3 regions of the Arthrobacter sp. UYCo732 genome follow, and region 2 is predicted to be linked to each of the others. Evidence: riboswitches for the same ligand, from Rfam matches in the RefSeq annotation. Region 2 holds a riboswitch; each other region holds the start of a gene.
The links. Region 2 has a riboswitch for cyclic di-AMP ahead of ABIB45_RS02385 (C40 family peptidase). Riboswitches for the same ligand answer to the same signal wherever they lie in the genome.
Positions count from the first base shown of each region.

Region 1: it holds a riboswitch for cyclic di-AMP, as region 2 does, so the genes downstream of both, ABIB45_RS12660 (M23 family metallopeptidase) here and ABIB45_RS02385 (C40 family peptidase) in region 2, are expected to answer to the same signal.
Region 3: it holds a riboswitch for cyclic di-AMP, as region 2 does, so the genes downstream of both, ABIB45_RS14500 (aggregation-promoting factor C-terminal-like domain-containing protein) here and ABIB45_RS02385 (C40 family peptidase) in region 2, are expected to answer to the same signal.

Region 1 covers NZ_JBEPPJ010000008.1:105,877-111,722, reverse strand. The annotation lists gene ABIB45_RS12675 (MFS transporter) at 43-1,362, shown strand; gene serC (phosphoserine transaminase) at 1,400-2,530, opposite strand; gene ABIB45_RS12665 (iron-dependent transcriptional repressor DtxR) at 2,809-3,501, shown strand; cyclic di-AMP (ydaO/yuaA leader) riboswitch at 3,742-3,959, shown strand; gene ABIB45_RS12660 (M23 family metallopeptidase) at 3,963-4,790, shown strand; cyclic di-AMP (ydaO/yuaA leader) riboswitch at 4,930-5,102, shown strand; gene ABIB45_RS12655 (C40 family peptidase) at 5,173-5,846, shown strand, end outside.
Region 2 covers NZ_JBEPPJ010000001.1:494,071-499,916, forward strand. The annotation lists gene ABIB45_RS02350 (hypothetical protein) at 1-574, opposite strand, end outside; gene ABIB45_RS02355 (hypothetical protein) at 772-1,245, opposite strand; gene ABIB45_RS02360 (cupredoxin domain-containing protein) at 1,242-1,637, opposite strand; gene ABIB45_RS02365 (polysaccharide deacetylase family protein) at 2,074-2,262, opposite strand; gene ABIB45_RS02370 (hypothetical protein) at 2,255-2,584, shown strand; gene ABIB45_RS02375 (hypothetical protein) at 2,822-2,992, opposite strand; gene ABIB45_RS02380 (hypothetical protein) at 3,009-3,110, shown strand; gene ABIB45_RS02385 (C40 family peptidase) at 3,177-3,998, opposite strand; cyclic di-AMP (ydaO/yuaA leader) riboswitch at 4,002-4,171, opposite strand; gene ABIB45_RS22540 (hypothetical protein) at 4,829-5,152, opposite strand; gene ABIB45_RS22545 (aggregation-promoting factor C-terminal-like domain-containing protein) at 5,158-5,391, shown strand; gene ABIB45_RS02395 (TraR/DksA family transcriptional regulator) at 5,525-5,846, shown strand, end outside.
Region 3 covers NZ_JBEPPJ010000011.1:55,014-60,859, forward strand. The annotation lists gene ABIB45_RS14480 (phosphatase PAP2 family protein) at 1-662, shown strand, start outside; gene upp (uracil phosphoribosyltransferase) at 704-1,339, shown strand; partial or broken gene ABIB45_RS14490 (VOC family protein) at 1,456-1,766, shown strand; gene ABIB45_RS14495 (YdeI/OmpD-associated family protein) at 1,977-2,420, opposite strand; gene ABIB45_RS14500 (aggregation-promoting factor C-terminal-like domain-containing protein) at 2,566-3,270, opposite strand; cyclic di-AMP (ydaO/yuaA leader) riboswitch at 3,276-3,430, opposite strand; gene ABIB45_RS14505 (sensor histidine kinase) at 3,524-5,059, opposite strand; gene ABIB45_RS14510 (response regulator transcription factor) at 5,067-5,807, opposite strand.

The sequences.
Region 1 (5,846 bases), on a different contig from region 2:
GTTGGTAATACGCAGGGTTGATCACCACGAGGGCCGGCCATGATGTCCACCTTCAAATCCCTGCACATCCTCAACTACCGGATCTGGTTTATCGGCGCTCTGGTCTCCAACATCGGAACCTGGATGCAGCGTACTGCCCAGGACTGGCTGGTCTTCGACCACCTCACTGATCACGACGCCGGCGCCATGGGCATCACCATGGCACTCCAGCTGGGGCCCCAGCTTTTCCTGGCCCCTGTAGCTGGCCTCGTGGCGGACCGGTACAGCCGCCGGCAGCTGCTGATCGTGACGCAGTCCGTGATGGCCCTCCTAAGCACCGGGCTGGGTGTCCTGGTGGTCCTCGGTGCCGGGCAGCTGTGGCATGTTTATGGCTTTGCGCTCTTGCTGGGCATGGTGTCCGCACTCGACGCGCCAGTCCGCCAGACCTTCGTATCGGAGCTTGTCCGGGACGACTACCTTCCCAACGCCGTCGCCCTGAACAGCGCCTCGTTCAACGTGGCCCGCATGATCGGGCCCGCGGTGGCCGGGATCCTGACGGTGGCGGTGGGGCCCGGGTGGGTGTTCCTGATCAATACCGCCACGTTCCTGGCCATGCTCCTGAGCCTGTGGAAGATCCCGACGGCGTCCTTACGGCAGCTTCCCCGGGCGGCTCCCGGAAAGGGCCGTATCCGCGAGGGCCTGCGCTACGTGCAGTTCCGGCCGGACATCGTGGTGGTCCTGGTGGCGGTCTTTATCGTGGGCACCCTAGGGCTGAACTTCGTCCTGTTCATCGCCGCCATGGTGGGCACGGAATTCGGGTTGGATGCGAGCGCCTTCGGGCTGATGAACTCGATCATGGCCATCGGGTCAGTGGCGGGTGCACTCTTGTCCGCCGGCCGGGGCAAGCCCAGGCTGCGGATGATCTTCGGCGCCGCCGCCGCCTTTGGGGTGACCTCCGGCCTCGCGGCGCTGGCCCCGGACTACTTCTGGTTCGGCGTAGCGCTGGTGCCGGTGGGGCTGTTCGCCATCACCATGATGACCAGCGCCAACGGCTACGTCCAGACCACTACCGATCCCGTTATGCGGGGCCGCGTCATGGCGTTGTACATGGCCATCTTTATGGGCGGAACACCAATAGGGGCGCCGCTGGTGGGGTGGGTGGCCAACGTCGCCGGGGCCCGATGGTCACTGGCCGTAGCCGCCGCCTCCGGGCTCACCGCCGCCCTGATTGGCATGGTGTGGATCATCCGCGCCCAGCGGCTTCGGCTGGCCTTCAACCGGCGGGCCCGCGGCCTGCGCTACTTCCGTGTCGTGTCCCAGTTGGGGGACAACGCAAACGGCGCCGCCCCGGAAGAAGACCCGGGCGACGCCGTAGGATCCTGACGCCCCGCAGTACTGCAGCAGGCGGGGCGCGTGGACGTTACTTGCGCAGTTCGCCCACCACGTAGTCGATGCTCGCCAGCAGGGCGGAGACGTCATCGGGCTCAATGGCAACAAAGGTGGCGATCCGGAGTTGGTTGCGGCCCAGCTTGCGGTACGGTTCGGTGTCCACCACGCCGTTGGCGCGCAGCACCTTGGCGATCGCCGCGGCATCGATGGAGTCATCGAAGTCGATGGTGGCGATGACGTTGGAACGGTCCTCGGCCTTGGCTACAAACGGGGCGGCGTATTCGGACGCTTCGGCCCAGGCGTAGATCCGGCCCGCAGAGTCGGCTGTCCGCGTGCTGGCGAAGTCCAGTCCGCCGTTGGCGTTCAACCACTGCACCTGCGCGTCCAGCGTCACCAGCGTCGAGAGGGAGGGCGTGTTGTAGGTCTGGTTCAGCTTGGAGTTATCGATGGCCGTCTGCAGGTCCAGGAAGTCCGGGATCCAGCGGTCGCTGGCCTTGATCCGCGCGGCGCGTTCCAGCGCGGCGGGGGAGAACAGCCCAAGCCACAGGCCGCCGTCGGACGCGAAGTTCTTCTGCGGGGCGAAGTAGTAGACGTCCGATTCGGCAACATCCACATCCAGGCCGCCAGCCGCGGAGGTGGCGTCCACCAGCATCAGGGCGCCGGCGTCGGCGCCTGCAACGCGCTTGACGGGAGCTGCCACGCCGGTGGACGTTTCGTTCTGTGGCCAAGCGTAAACGTCAACGCCACCCTCGGCCTGTGACACCGGGCGGGTGCCGGGCTCGGACTTGATAATGGAGGACCCGTCCAGGAACGGGGCCTTGTTGGTGGCCGAGGCGAACTTGGAACCGAACTCGCCGAACGACAGGTGCTGGGCCTTCTTCTCCACCAGGCCAAAGGCTGCCACATCCCAGAAAGCAGTGGAGCCGCCGACGCCCAGGACAACCTCATAGCCCTCGGGAGCGCGGAAGAACTGGCTGAGGCCCTCGCGGACGGAACCCACGAGGTCTTTGACGGGCGCCTGGCGGTGCGAGGTGCCAAGGATGGTCCGTGAGGCTGCAGAGAGCGCCTCAAGCTGCTCCGGCCTGACCTTGGAGGGTCCCGCGCCGAAGCGTCCGTCCTTGGGCAGCAGATCGGCAGGAATAGTGATGCTGGTTTCGCTCACAAGGGCTCCAAATTCGGCGGGGACGGGGTTGGCGTCCGGGACAGTGGGGTGGCCGGCAGTCAGCAGCGACTGTAACGAGGGCCGCTTTTATTCTGCCTGAAACAGTAGATCGGGCGGGAACCGGCAGCGTCATAGTTCAGTCAACGAGACGATCGGGGGCCGCCCGGCGATTATCCGGACAAACTCAAAATAGGCTAAGCTTTTCACCGGACCTCGCCTCGACTGGGACACGATACGGTGGGACAACGCTAGGTACTGCGCTCGAGGAGCTGAGCTGGATGACGGATCTGATCGATACCACGGAGATGTATCTTCGAACCATTTTGGAGCTTGAAGAAGAGAACATCGTTGCACTTCGCGCCCGCATCGCCGAGCGGCTGCGGCACTCCGGACCCACGGTGTCCCAAACCATCGGCCGGATGGAGCGCGACGGCCTGGTAGTGGTCTCCGGGGACCGTCACCTGGAACTCACCGGGACCGGGCGCAAGCGCGCCACGGAGGTCATGCGCAAACACCGGCTCGCTGAACGCCTCCTGGCTGACGTTATTGGCCTGGACTGGGCCTACGTCCATGAGGAAGCCTGCCGCTGGGAGCACGTGATGAGCGAGCGGGTTGAGCGGCGCATCTACGAACTGCTGGACCACCCCACCGAATCGCCCTACGGCAATCCCATCCCCGGGCTGGCCGCGTTGGGTGGAAAGCCCTCGGTCCCTGAAGACGGTGTTATTAATCTCGTTGCGGCCATGCTCGCATACGGCCCGACGTCGAACGTGACGGTCAGCCGGCTGGCTGAACCTATCCAGGTGGAGCCGGAGTTGCTGGTACAGCTGGATGAAGGTGGGATCCGGCCTGGCGCCTCGGTCTTACTGGAGCGTGTAGGGGAGTACATCTCCGTCCGGGTTCCCGGGATTGAGGGTGCTCTCGAGTTGCCTCCCGAAGTGGCAGCCCACGTTTTCGTTGCGATCCGCTGAGGAGCCTGAGTCAGCGCCGGGTTGCCGCCGGGGTGAAGTTGCGGCGAGGCTGACCGCCGGGAGAGGCGCCGTTGCTGGCCTGCGAAAAGAGCGGGTAAAGGCTTGATTCGGGATGTCCAGTAGCGCATCAGTGGCCATTCCGCAAAAGATAACGGAATTGTTACTGGGTATCTTGATCGCATATAGTTAACCCAAGCGTCGATACAAAAACGTTACCTGATCCGGAGCCGAGCTCTGCCAGCGGATCAGGTGCACGAGTCACCAACTGGCAGAGGCGGGGGAACCACAACCGGCAGTCGCAAGACGCCTTGGGGTGAAGTCCGTCAGCAGCAAGCCTCTTCCAGCGAAGGATCCTCACCGGATATCTCTGCGCCAAGTGCTTGTTACGGCGGACCGGGTCTTTGCACTCTCTGACCCGAATCCGACAGCTAACTTCGCAGGCTATCCAGAGAGGAACATTCTTGACCACGCAATACTCCAGGGGCCGCCGGCGTGCGGCAGGCCCCGCTCCGGCGCCGCGGGCGGCCGAGGGTTTCTCTGCGGAGAGGCCCCGCGATCCGCAGCGCGAAGCGCGCCGTAACCGCCGGGGGGCATTCCGGCAGATCACCGATTTCGCCGCCGCCAGCGGCATCGGCCAGAAGGCCGGCATTGCGCTTGCGGCCACTGGCCTGGTCCTTACCGTGACGGTTCCGGTAGCGGGCCCGTCGATGGCAGATCAGCAGCCTGGCCAGTCCGTCGCTGCGGTGTCCGGGCTCCCGCAGCCCGAGGTTTCCGCGGAAGCAGCCGCCAAGATCGATTTCAGTCGCTCCGCCGTTGTTACGCAGGGCGATCCCGACGGCAAGCTGAAGCAGCTGTTGAGCGCACAATCGGCTGGATCCATTACCCCCGCGTCCTCCGCCGGCAGCCTGGGCGCACCGCTTGCCCAGCTGATCACCGCCTCTCCGTTCGGATTCCGGATCAGCCCCATTACCGGCGGTTCCGGTGACTTCCACCGCGGCCAGGACTATGTGGCCCAGTGCGGCACTTCCGTGTTGGCTGCTGCCAGCGGCACCGTGACGTTCGTCGGCTGGCACCAGTACGGCGGCGGTAACCGGGTTGTGGTGGACCATGGCAATGGCCTGGAAACCACGTACAACCACCTGTCCTCCGCTACCGTCAAGGTAGGACAGAAAGTGACCCGCGGCGAGGTTGTTGCCCTCAGTGGCACCACGGGCGCCTCCACCGGCTGCCACCTCCACTTCGAGGTACAGGTCAACGGCGAAGTTGTTGACCCCACAGGCTGGCTCTGAGCATTAAATGATGGTCAACTCTCAGATCACAGTGACAAGCCGTGACCTGAATGTGACATTGTCCTTGAACTCCTGTACCGTCTAAAGCGCGTCAACTTTTCCGAAGTTGACGTTCTTGAGTGGATTGCCTAGCTCTGCCACCGCTCAAGGTCCGTTCGCATTACATCGTCTGGCAGGGGCGGGGGAACCAATTTTGGTCTTCGATTTTGAAGGCCTTGGGGTTAAGTCGCAAAGCTTCCCAGGAAGCAGCGCGGCCGGGTGAACTCCCATCCGAATCCGACAGCTCACCTCGCAGGCATTGGGAGAGGCTACCTTCGTGTCTTCACGTCATAATTCTGCGCGTCACCGCGCGCAAACGGTTCGCACCAACCCCTTGGGCTCCGTGTCCAAGGCCGTTAGTGCAAATGCCGGGACCGTAGGTCGCCAGGCTGCTGTCATCGCAGCTGCGTCGGGTCTCATCCTGACCTTGGGGCTTCCGGCCAACGCCGCGGACACCACCGCTGGTGTGTCCGCGTCCACCGAGTCCGGTTCCGCGCAGACTGCACTAGCCGTAACTGCCGCACCCACGGCCACTGTTTCCTTCGAGCGCCCCGTGGTCAAAACCACTGCAGCTCCGAGGATTGAGCGGGTCCGGGCGCAGTCCACGGCTACGGAAACAGCAGCAACGGCAACGGAAGCTGCGGGTGCTGTCAAGAGCAAGCTCGCGGACACCGTTTCCTCCGCCGCGGCTTCGGGTCTGGCAGCAATTGCGTACACCGGCATCGGTCACCCCTACCTCTGGGGTGGCACCACTCCCAATGGCTGGGACTGCTCCGGCTTCACCCAGTGGGTCTACGCCCAGGCCGGCATTAGCATCCCCCGCACGAATGCCTGGACGGCCATGCGGCCTACCGCAACCCCTACTCCCGGCGACCTCGTTATGCAGAACGGTGGAGCCCACGTTGGCATCTACGTCGGCAACGGCATGATGATCAGTGCGCTGAACCCGTCGCAGGGCACCCTGCTGCACGCGGCTGCAGCCACCGGCACGTCCTCGTTCTTCACCCCGGCGCTGTA
Region 2 (5,846 bases):
CGAGCGGAAGGGTCGGTGCCAGGTCTGACTTGGCCGCCTGGCCCGCCGCGCTGAGCGTTGCGGGATCAAGTCCGTGGACGACCACTACAGCGGTGCCTGCTTCGAGGGCTGCTTTGGTCTCGGCGTTCAGTTCGAACGTGCGGTCAACAGTGTAGGCGGCGCCCTGCCCGCCGACCTTGAGGTCAAGGCCTGCTGCCGGGCTGGTGTCGCCGCTGGTCGAGAGGGTGGTGACGATGCCGCCGTATGACGGGGCACCTTCGGTGGTGGAGATGACCTTATCGCCGTCCTTGTCGGCCGAAGCGTCCGGGCAGGCGCCCTTGGCTCCGCCGTGGATGTGCTGGACGTGGGGGTAGGGGGCGTTCATGAAGGTCGCGGGCATACCCGAAACGTTCAGGACGACGTGGGCCTGGTTGCCTTTGACATCAACAGTGATGGTCCCCGACCCTGCACTGCCGTTAATCTGACCCAGCGTCGACTGATAGGACTGGTCTGCGGCCATCGCCGGGGAACCGGACAGGGCAAGTGCGCCCAAAGCGAGAGTAGGTACTGCCATAAAACGGAGTGTCTTATTCATGTGAATTATCTCCTCATACACGCGCGTGTGATGTTGGCGCCCCAAAGAAGGGACACAAGCACTTCGAAGCAGACCAAACCAAGGATGGGTAGGGATGTGTCCCCAACCACAAAAATATGAGCGTGATGCCGTACCTGCCCGGCCAAAGCATTGACGAGCCGATGATTCCGGTCCGCTTCACGCCCGTTCCCGGGCTGTCAGGCCGCGGAAGGGTGCTGGCCCCGGGGCTGTATCCACGGTCCGCGGCGGGTTTTACGCAGCAGCAGCCCGTAACCTGTCAGAGCCAGCCCACCGGCGATGGCTTCGGCGACGGCGGTGATGACCTTGGCGGCGTACCAGACGGGTTCGTACATTGCCGGCAGCGGCCCAATAGCGGGGACCTGGACGTAGCGGTAAAGGATGACAGCGGCCAGGGACGACAAGGCCACTGCCGCGGCAGCAGCGAAAGCGGTACGTGTCTTTTTCAGCAGGATAAACACTGCCGCCAAGATGGCGGCGCCCGCTTGGAGCAGAAACAGCGTGCCCTGGCCGATGCCCCCTGGTGCGGCCTGCTGGTAACCGGGAGCAAGCTGAACATGGATCAGGGCGCTGACCCCCAGGGATGCTGCCACGCAGATCCGGACCACCCGCAGGGGACCATGACCGGCTACGGGGACGTGTACGCGATTCACTTCACGACCAGCGTCCCGCTCATCTGCGGATGGAACCTGCAGATGATCCCGTATGTCCCGGCCTCACGCGGAGCTTCAAAAATGACTGTGCCGCCGGCAGGGACGTCGATGTCAAAGCCGCCTTTCTCCTTGGCCGTCAGTGTATGCGGGGCGCTGTCCGAGTTGGTCACCGTCACCATCGCCCCGGGCTTTACGGACGCCGGAACCTCATAGGCGAAGTCCTTGATCGTAATGATGGCCTGGCCAGCCGCTGCCGAACCACCCACAGATGGAGACGAAGCCGTGGTGGCCGTTGACGGGCCTGTGGACATCCCGCCCTGCGCGCCGCACCCGGTGACGCCGGCCAGAGACAGGACCGCCGCAACGGCCAAAACACGGTTGATCGTTTTCATGACAAACCCCTTCACGAAGGGATGCCCTCCACGCAGCCGGACGGCGCGCCCATCAGGAAACTACCCCTACACAGCATTCGTCACCCCCGCCTCCAGGGACTGCCCATCCGGGCACTGCCTCTTGTTTAAGGCCGCCCTTGTTTGCGTGCCTGCGCGAACCTACGAAAAATGCCAAGGGTTGCCTTATCGGCTCCGGATGTCCGGGGAGTCAGCACCCAAGGTCGTGAAGGAGTATCCCTTTTTAGCAGGGCAGTGACCGCGGCCAAAACACCTGCTGCCGTGCCGGATCCGGGGTGGTTTCCGTGCGCGGGGATAAGGCCCCGGGCGAGGAAATATCGGCCGCGACGTCGTCCAGGAACCCCGTGCCTGAACGGAAGAACCGCGGGCGTTGCCCGGCGATTGCCGTGAGCAGGGCGTCGTTGGACGTGATTTCCTCCTATACCTCCGCGCTGCTGCGCGTTCCGGGGATCCCGTTCGCGGTCTTGCCGGTCACGCTCAGAGATGTATGGCGGGTTCCGTGGTTGGCCAGTTCAAAGAGCGGATTGGCGGCAAGGTCCCGTGCCCGGGACGGGTTGATGCGGATCCATCGTGCCCCGGATCCGAGCATCCACATCCCGATGGCCACTTTCCTGAACATGGTTGCCCCGGCAGCTGCTCTGGGGGCCGCCGAGCATGCCCTGGAAGAGTTCCGGAACCTGATGTTGGTCCGCAAGGTCAAACAGACTGTGGAGCGTCGCCAGGCTGATTCGCCGCTCGCCCAGGCCAGGTTCACCCAGGCCTACGGCCAGGTTGCCACCGCACGGCTGCACTGGGAAGAAGCGGTCCGCGTGGCGGCCGCCTCCTTCGGGGGCCAGCCCGTCGCCTTCACTGATGAGGAGCGCGCGCAGTACCGGCTCTCCCTCGGCCTCAGCGGCCAGGCATCGGCGGAGCAGTCCGCCTCATCCTGACCGGCTCAGGCGGCAGCGTTCACCGCCTGGCGCACCCGCTCCAGCGGATCCAACGTGATGTCAACGTGCTGCTCAACCACGCCTCCCTGACCATGGACCCGATCCTGGAACAGTCCGGCCGCGGCCTGCTGGACCTTGGGTTTATCATTCCCGCCGAGCAGTTCTAGGGCGGACACAGGCAACGCACACAAAAGAACGGAACCCGGCACCTGCCGGGCTCCTTTTCTTTTCGTCGGCCTACTGGAAGTCGGCCAGCCAGGGATCCGGCCCGAAGACTTCATACTTTATGTACTTGGCGGGCACGCTTTTGGCGGTGAGGGCACTCCGTACAGAGTGCAGGAACGGCAGCTGGCCGCAGAGGTAGTGCCGGCCCTCCGCGATGCCCTGGACGCCACCACGGTGACGCATCACCGTCTACCCCGGCGTGGACCATGCCTCCCACAATGACACTGGGGAACGCTATAACGAGACCCAGGCGACGGCTGAGGGGAATGACACGCTGTCCTGGTTCGGGCAGCACGTCTGAGGACGCAACAGCGGCCGACGGCGGCTGGCGGCTGTGTGCCGACCGCCGCCGTCCAACGGCCTGGGGTCACGCTACGCGGACGAAGGAAGCGCCATGGAGCCAGCTGATGGAGTGGACCTCGGTCTTGAAGCCGTCCACGCCGCCACTGACAACCTGGCCGTTGCCGGCAAAGACGCCGACGTGTCCGGCGGTGATCACCAGATCACCAGGGGCTGGCGTCCCAACAACGCTTCCGTACTGGAAGAACTGGCCGGGTGCCAGGTCTCCCACACTCTTGCCGACGGAGCGCAGCGCCTTTTCCACCATGGCGGTGCAGTCCTGATGGACTCCCAGCTGAGAGTACGCGGACGCCAGGATTGCCGAGCCGGCCGAGCCGGATGGGGCCTGGACCGGAGCCGAGGTTGCCGCCGGCTTGATGCCGGTGTTGGCGGGAGCGGCCGGGGCGGCGGCGGTTTTGGCTGCCGGAGCCAGTGCTACTGCCTGCGCCACTGCCGGAGCTGCCTGCCCGGCGGCGGGGATCTGGATCTGGTCACCCGGGTAGATGACCGAAGTCAGGGACAGACCGTTCGCGGCCAGAACGTTGTTGAGGTCCACGCCGTAGGTAGCGGAAATCTGGCCCAGGGTGTCGCCGGAGACGACTGTGTGGGCGTTGGCCGGGGCCGGTGCAGGGGCTGGAGCCACGGCTGCTGCCGGTGCACTCGTTTGACTCTGAACGTTGGCCGTGCCGGAGCTGTCAGGTTCGTGGACGCTGGCCTGGGCCGGAGCGCTGAAGCCGAAAAACAGGCCGGAAGCAGCAGCGACCACAAGGGCCGGCCGTCCGATCGCCAGGGCACGGGACGCGGTGGTGGTGGCTGCACGATGGCGTGCGGCAGTGTACTTCTTGGACATGGTTGATTGCCTCTCCCATGCCTGCGGGGTGAGCTGTCGGGTTCGGGTCGGAGACACCCGGCCGGACGCCGCCGTGCAGGACGGGACGTATCGACTTAACCCCAAGGCTTCAGATGAAGCCGTGGAAACGTGGTTCCCCCGTCCCTGCCAGTTGAATTGCGCTGGGGTCCCGGGTCAGTGGCAGGGCTCGGCATACTGACGGGAATGTCCTGGCTTTGAACCGGGGCACTCAACGACCATAACGTCAGATTTTCCCCAATGTCACATTCCGGTAACGGAATGTACGGCCAAAAGACACCTTTATCTGCAGGCGGATCCATGCCGGAACGTCGACAACATCGCAGGTCAGCGCACATAAACCGTATATGCCCGGTTGGCTCACTAAACGGGCCCCGGATTGCCCAAAATTAGTTGGTTCACGGCCTGCGACTGACATTGGAACGAGCAGGACGTACCGACGGGAGGGGCAACGGGGATCTCTGCTGGATATCAATGCTTGGCCGGGAGTACGGGCAAGGGTGCGTTGCCCGGTAAGCTCACGAACTATGTCCCCGTTTGTTCAGAATATGCGGCTTCCCGGCCTCGCCGGAGGGAGTGGCTGTGGCCGTCCCCCTAACCTCCGCTGCACAATACGCTGTGGCCGAGGCCTCCCTGCAGGCGGCCAGTTCCCGGGTTGATGCACTGGCCGCCCCGTTGGCCCGGGCACAGGAGAAATCAGGCCGCCACGAGAAGGACGTCGGGCCCTCGCAGCCCAGTCGTACAAGACCGGCGGCACCAACATCGGTTTCTTTGTGGCCCTCGACGCACTACAGACCAACAACATCCACGGGCTAAACGTGGTGCAGATCGTCAGCGCCAAGACGGCGTCCCTGGTCCACAAATCGGCCGAGGCAGACAAGGCCGCCGAAGCGCTCGCCCAGCAGGAGCCTGCCGCCAAAGCCGAGCGCGAACGCCTCGCCGGCGAAGCTAGCACCAAGCTCTCCACGGCCCAGACGGCGCAGCAGGCAATGTCGCAGCAGGTCGCAGAGCAACAGGAGCACAGTACCGAACTCACCGCCCAGCCCGCCTCGCTCAGGGGAACAACAGGGGCAGTGGAAGGTGAATTCCGGCAAGGTCAGGCCCGGCTGGCCGCGAACGGCTGGGCCCAGGACCAATTCCAGTGCCTGGCGCAGCTCTGGACGAAGGAATCCAACTGGCTGACCACGGCCACCAACCCGTACTCAGGGCTTACGGCATCGCGCAGGCGCTGCCGGCCAGCAAGTACGCGAGCGCTGGCAGCGACTGGCTCGCCAGTTACCGAACCCAGGTTAAATGGGGAATGGCTTACATTGCAGACCGTTACGGGTCACTGTGCGCCGCCTGGAACCATTCCGTGATCAAGAACTGGTACTGAACCACGGTGGGTACCGGACCACAACGGTTACGTAACAACAACAGGTGTTCAACCTGACCGGGGGCCGGTGCCAGGCAGAGCCTCCCGCCGGTTTGGCAAATACCGCGGACCGGACGGGCGCTAGGCTTTTCCCATGGCTGATTTCGACCGGTTCCGGATCATGCTCGAGGACGAACGGGACCGAAAACTGGCATTGCTGCCGGCGCTCCGGGCGGATATCTCCTCAGCCAATGCCGCGCGCCAGGACTCCAACGCGGACGACGAACACGATCCTGAGGGCGCCACCATTGCCTTCGAGCTGTCCCAGGCCTCGGCGCTACTGGATCAGAGCAGCGCCGGACTGGCCCAGGTGGAAGCTGCCCTGCAGAGAATCTCCGACGGCACATATGGGGCGTGCGCTGTCTGTGGCCAGCAGATCGCCGAAGGCCGGCTGGAAGCCCGGCCGAGGACTCCGT
Region 3 (5,846 bases), on a different contig from region 2:
TGGCGCTGCTGGGTGCCGAGGTCTATGACAGCGTGGTGGACGACGCAGGGCTGACGTCCCTGGACCAGCCCGCTTTGGAGCTTTCCGAGAGCCTGCGGGCCCCCGCACTGGACGCGGGCGTCACAGCCTTTACTAATATTGGCGGCGGAATCGGCATGCCCATCCTGGCAAGCATCCTGACCGCCTGGCTCACCGTGCTGAGCAGGACCTGGCGGCCCATCATCCTGGTGGGCGGCGCGGCGGCCGTGTCCACCCTGGCCACCACAGTGGGCAAGCGTTTGGTTGGCCGCACCCGTCCCGACCATGCCGACGCGGTCCCGCCTTACGAGACGTCGCCCTCTTTTCCCAGCGGTCACACGTTGAACACCACTGTGGTGATCGGCGTAATTGTGTACATCATGTGCCTGCAATTCGAGATAACTTGGGCCCGCCTCACGGCGATCGCCGCAGGTTTGGTGTTCATCATCGCCATGGGCCTGAGCCGAGTCTTCCTGGGTCACCACTGGCTGACGGACGTGATGGCCGGCTGGTTCCTGGGGTTCGCCTGGGTGGGCATAGTGATCCTGGCACATCGGCTGTTCCATGTGCTGCGGAAACGGGAGCACGGAGGGCCGCCGCCAACGTTCGAGCACCCCGCCATCCGGGACGAGCAGCCGAGCTGACTCCTGGCAGGGGCTCCCCGCCCGGATGGTAGTTTTGACGCATGCGCACTCTCGTTGTGGACCACCCGCTGGTCGCCCATAAGCTCACCGTCCTGCGGGACAAGAACACACCGTCACCGGTCTTCCGGATGCTGACGGAAGAGTTAGTGACACTGCTCGCGTATGAGGCCACCCGCGACGTCCGCACGCAGCCTGTGACCATCGAGACCCCGGTGAGCACCACAGTGGGAACCGCCTTCACCAAGCCCACACCCCTGGTGGTGCCCATCCTCCGCGCGGGCCTGGGCATGCTGGAGGGCATGACCAAGCTCGTCCCCACAGCTGAAGTGGGATTCCTGGGCATGGCCCGCGACGAGGAAACCCTGGACATCATCACTTACGCCGAACGTCTCCCGGAGAACCTCACGGACCGGCAGATCTTTGTGCTGGACCCGATGCTGGCCACCGGCGGCACCTTGCGCGAAGCCATCAAGTTCCTCTTCAAACGAGGCGCCTCGGACGTGACCTGCATCTGCCTTCTGGCTGCGCCGGAAGGGTTGGCGAAACTGGAAGAAGAGCTTGCTGACGCGAACGTGACCATCGTCCTGGCCTCCATCGACGAGAAGCTCAACGAGAAGTCCTACATTGTGCCGGGACTCGGCGACGCAGGGGACCGGCTGTACGGCATCGCTGGCTAAAGCAGCGGACCCTCAGAAGGCACGGCACGGTGCGGTGCGGTTTAGGAGGGTAGGTGCGGGCGGCAGCCCCGGCTGCGCGTGCCGGGCTCGATGGTTCCGACTGCGAGTACCCGCCGGTGACGGACAGGGTTGGCTTCAATGCGGACTTCGATGAGCGGCCCAGCGAGTCCATCCGCTTTGTCCAGCTGACACCCCGGCTCCGCGTGCGCAATCTGCATCGGCGAGGGACTCACAGACGCGCCGCCAGGTACGGCACCCAGCCCGCAGCTCGTGGTCAGCGACATCCGTGCCGCCCATGACCGCCTCCAAAACAAGGGTGTCGCCGTGAGTGAAGTGGACGTTCAGGACTGGGGCCATTTCGTGTCTTTCGGGGATCCCGACGGCAACAAGTGGGCTGTGCAGTAACATCCCTGGCCGTGAGGCCTAGGGCAAAATGGAGAGATGAACAACCCAGCCCTTTGCCGCCCGTGCGCTTTCCTGCCGGGCAGCCCTCTTCGACATGGAAACGAGTGCGCTGCGGGCATTCGGACGGTAGCCATAGGCCCCAACGCCGGTCAACTGCTTGACGGAGTCCTATATATCCCGGACTACGGCTGGGTAGACGCTTCCCTGGAGGCGGACGGCGAGGGCCAACAAATCATTTCTTCCCGGCTTTGAGATCGGCTACAACCTTCGCGATCCGGCGGGCGCGGGTTTCCGCTGTCCTGGCATCGGCGATGGGCTCCACGTACCGCCGCTGGGTGCTGTAATTCAGCGTGGCATAGAACGCCTGGGCATCCGGTTCGGCGGCCAGGGCTGCGGCCAGGTCGTCAGGGACCTCAATGATGCGCGGCTGCGTGTCCAGTTCCACGTCCACCTCGACGGTGTCGCCGGACGCCACTCCGGTGAATTCACGGTTGGCGGCGCTCACGCCAACCAGGTTCTGCCCGCCCATGACGGCAATGCTGCTCCGGTAACTCCTGCCGTTGATGGTCACCACCACCGGCGGACGCTTGCCTGCACCGAGCGCCGCGACGACCTCCTCGGGAACTTCAATGCCCGCCTTGTTGCCGCTGCCCAGAACCGTGGTGGTGAATTTCATGGCCCCAGTATGCCGCGGCGCCCGAAGCCAGGGAAGCGCGGATCCCGAGGACAACCTGCTGAGTAAGCCGGGGATGCAGGACAGCAGGCCCTGAACCGGGGGATTCAGGGCCTGCTGTGGCTGTTGGGATTCCGGAGAATCGTGCTTAGTACCAGTTGTGCGACAGGTGGAAGTTCAGCGCACCGCACGGTGACTGGTAGCGCTCCTGGATGTAGTTCAGGCCCCAGTTGATCTGCGTGCGGTAGTTGGTGAGGTAGTCAGCGCCGGCGCTCGCCATCTTCTCGGCGGGCAGTGATTGGACGATGCCGTACGCGCCGCTGCTTGCGTTGGTGGCGGTGGTGGTCCAGTCAGATTCCTTGGTCCACAGCGTCTGCAGGCATGGCATCTGGTCAGCGGACCAGCCGCGGCTGGCCAGTTGGCCCGCAGCATAAGCCTGGGCTCCGGCGGGATCGTTAACGGCCACAACCGGCGCGGGCTCGGGTGCCGGAGCGGGAGCGGGGGCTGGCTCGGGTTCCGGTGCAGGAGCCGGTGCGGGAGCCGGCGCAGGTGCTGGTTCGGCTGCCTGCGGGGCAACGCTGATCTCGGGCGCTGCAGGTGCCGGTACGGGATTCGCCAGCATCTCGGCCTTTTCCATGCTCAGCTTCGAGTCGGCTTCCGCAGTGGACAACTGCTGCGTGTCGCTGGCTGCTGTCATCGTGTTGGACTCGGACGCGTGGCCCGCTGCGCCCAACCCGATGAGCATGGCGCTCGCCGCGGTGAGCACGGCTACGCGCTTCCCCAGGGACGGAAACTTGTTGCGAAGCGTGGTGCCGCCGCCGACTGGGCGTGTTTGTACCTTGGATTTAGACATGATGGATCGCCTCTCACACCTGCGGAGTTAGCTGTCGGGTTCGGATGAGGGCATCCGGCCACACGGAAATTCAGTGCTGGCTTTACCCCAAGGGCATTACGCCCGGGACTCTGGGTCCCCCGCCTCTGCCTGGTCAAGCGGAATCCGGTAAGCGGCAGAGCTTGGCGTCATCCGGATATGCGGCCCGAATGGGATCCGCACTCTATCGACGGTACAGGAGCTCAGCACTGAAGTCACATTTTGGTAACAGGAATCACGGCGACGGCGCGTTGCCTTGCAGCGCAGCGGCCCCGGCGGGTAGGCGCAGCACGAACTCCGTGCGTCCGGGGCGCGACTTCACCTCCACGGTGCCGCCATGCGCCTCAATAATCGACTGAACGATGGACAAGCCCAGTCCACTGGTGCCCTCGGAAGCCCCCGGCCCGGACTCCGGCGCTGTGCCCTTGCGGGCGGCGTCTGCGCGGGCAAACCGCGAGAAAACGTGGTCCACGAAGTCCGGCGGGATGCCCCCGCCGTCGTCCGTCACCGAAATTTCGGCATTGCCATCGGCGGACTTCCGCACGCTGCTGACCACGGTGGTCCCTGGTGTGGTGTGTTTGCGTGCGTTGGAAAGGAGGTTCACCAGTACCTGGCGCAGCTGGGACGCGTCGCCGTTGACGGAGAGCGGCTCGTACGGAAGTTCTAAGTGCCAGTGGTGATCCGGCGCGATCACCTTTTCATCGCTGACCGTTTCGATGACGAGCTGGGTGAGATCAACCTCGCTGAGTTTCAGGGGCTGCCCCTCGTCGAGCCGGGCCAGCAGCAGCAGATCCTCCACCAGCGTGGTCATGCGTTCGGACTGGCTCTGCACCCGTGCGAGCGATTTCCTGCCATCCGGTGTGAAGTTCTCGGTCATGCGCATCAGCTCTGTGTAGCCCCGGATGGCGGTCAGCGGTGTGCGCAGTTCATGGGAGGCATCGGCTACGAACTGCCGCACCTTGGTCTCGCTCCGCTGCCGCGCTTGGAGGGCATTGGCGACGTTGTCCAACATTAGATTCAGGGCGTGGCCCACACTGCCCACTTCAGTTCCGGGATTGGCGTTCGACGGCGGGATCCGCACGGCGAGTGCCACCTCGCCAGCGTCCAGCGGGAGTCTGGCCACCTGGGTGGCTACTTCAGAGAGCTGCTCGAGGGGCTTCATGGTGCGCCGGATCAGAACCGTGCCGGCCAGCCCGATCAGCAACAGTCCGCCCAGGGAAACGAACACGAAAGTCCACACCAGCGAAGCCAGGGTGCCCTCCTTGGCCGCCAGCGGAAGTCCGGTGACCAGGAGATCGCCGTATCTGGTTTGGACAGCCAGAATCCGGTAATCCCCGTTGGACAGGGAGCGGTCCACGGGGTTGCCGTTGTGCGTCAGCTCGAGCAGGGTTTCCTTGTCTTTGGCGTCGAGGGCCAGGCGCGTGGTGTCCGAGTCCAGGTATCCGCCACTGATGATCTGGCCGTTCAGGATGCGTGCATTGAGCGTCCCCACACTCTGCCCACGGGAGTCCAGGGGATCGGGCCTGCCGTTGAAGCCACCCAAGGGCTGGCGGCCAGGATCATTCGAACGTTTCGCAGCCTGGCTCAGCTGGTCATCCAGCTGCCTGGTCAGAAAAGAGCCCATAGACGCATAGCTGAACAGCCCGACCGCGCCGCAGATGGCCACCAGCAGTGCCATGGCCAGCAGGATCAGGCGGGTGCGCAGATGCCAGGTGGACGGTTTCAGCCAGCTGCGGGCCGGTGCCGTGGTTGTTGGTGGCGGAGTGGACATGGAGCTGCTACTCCGCCGGCTTGATGACGTATCCAGCGCCGCGCACGGTGTGGATCATGGGCGGCTGCGCGGCGTCCACCTTTTTGCGCAGGTAGGAAATGTAAAGCTCCACAATGTTGGCCTGCCCGCCGAAGTCATAATTCCAGACCCGGTCCAGGATCTGGGCCTTGCTGATCACGCGTTTGGGGTTTTCCATGAGGTAGCGGAGAAGCTCGAACTGTGTTGCCGTGAGCTGGAGTTCGTCCCCGGCCCTGGTGACTTCCCGCGTATCGATGTTGAGTACAAGATCACCCACCACCAGTTCGGCGGTGTCCATGGCGGCAACTCCGGACCTCTGGACCAGGCGGTGCAGCCGCAGCAGGACCTCTTCCATGCTGAAGGGCTTGGTGACGTAGTCGTCCCCTCCGGCGGCCAGGCCCGCGATCCGGTCGTGGACAGCGTCCTTCGCGGTCAGGAAGAGCGCAGGTACCTCCGGCGCAAAGGCGCGGATCCTGCCCAGCACCTCGACGCCGTCGAACCCTGGCAGCATCACGTCCAGTACCAGCACGTCCGGACGGAACTCCTTGGCAAGCTTGACGGCCTCCGGGCCGTCCGCGGCTACGGCAACAGACCAGCCGGCCATCCGCAGCCCCATGCTCATGAGTTCGGAAAGGCTGGGTTCGTCGTCGACTACGAGAGCGCGGATAGGGGAGCCGTCGGGGTGCGTCAGCTGCGGCAGGTTGTTGGTCATGGAGTGCGAAGTAGCCATGGGACAACTCTCTGATCTGTGGGTTAGTTCACCCTGCGG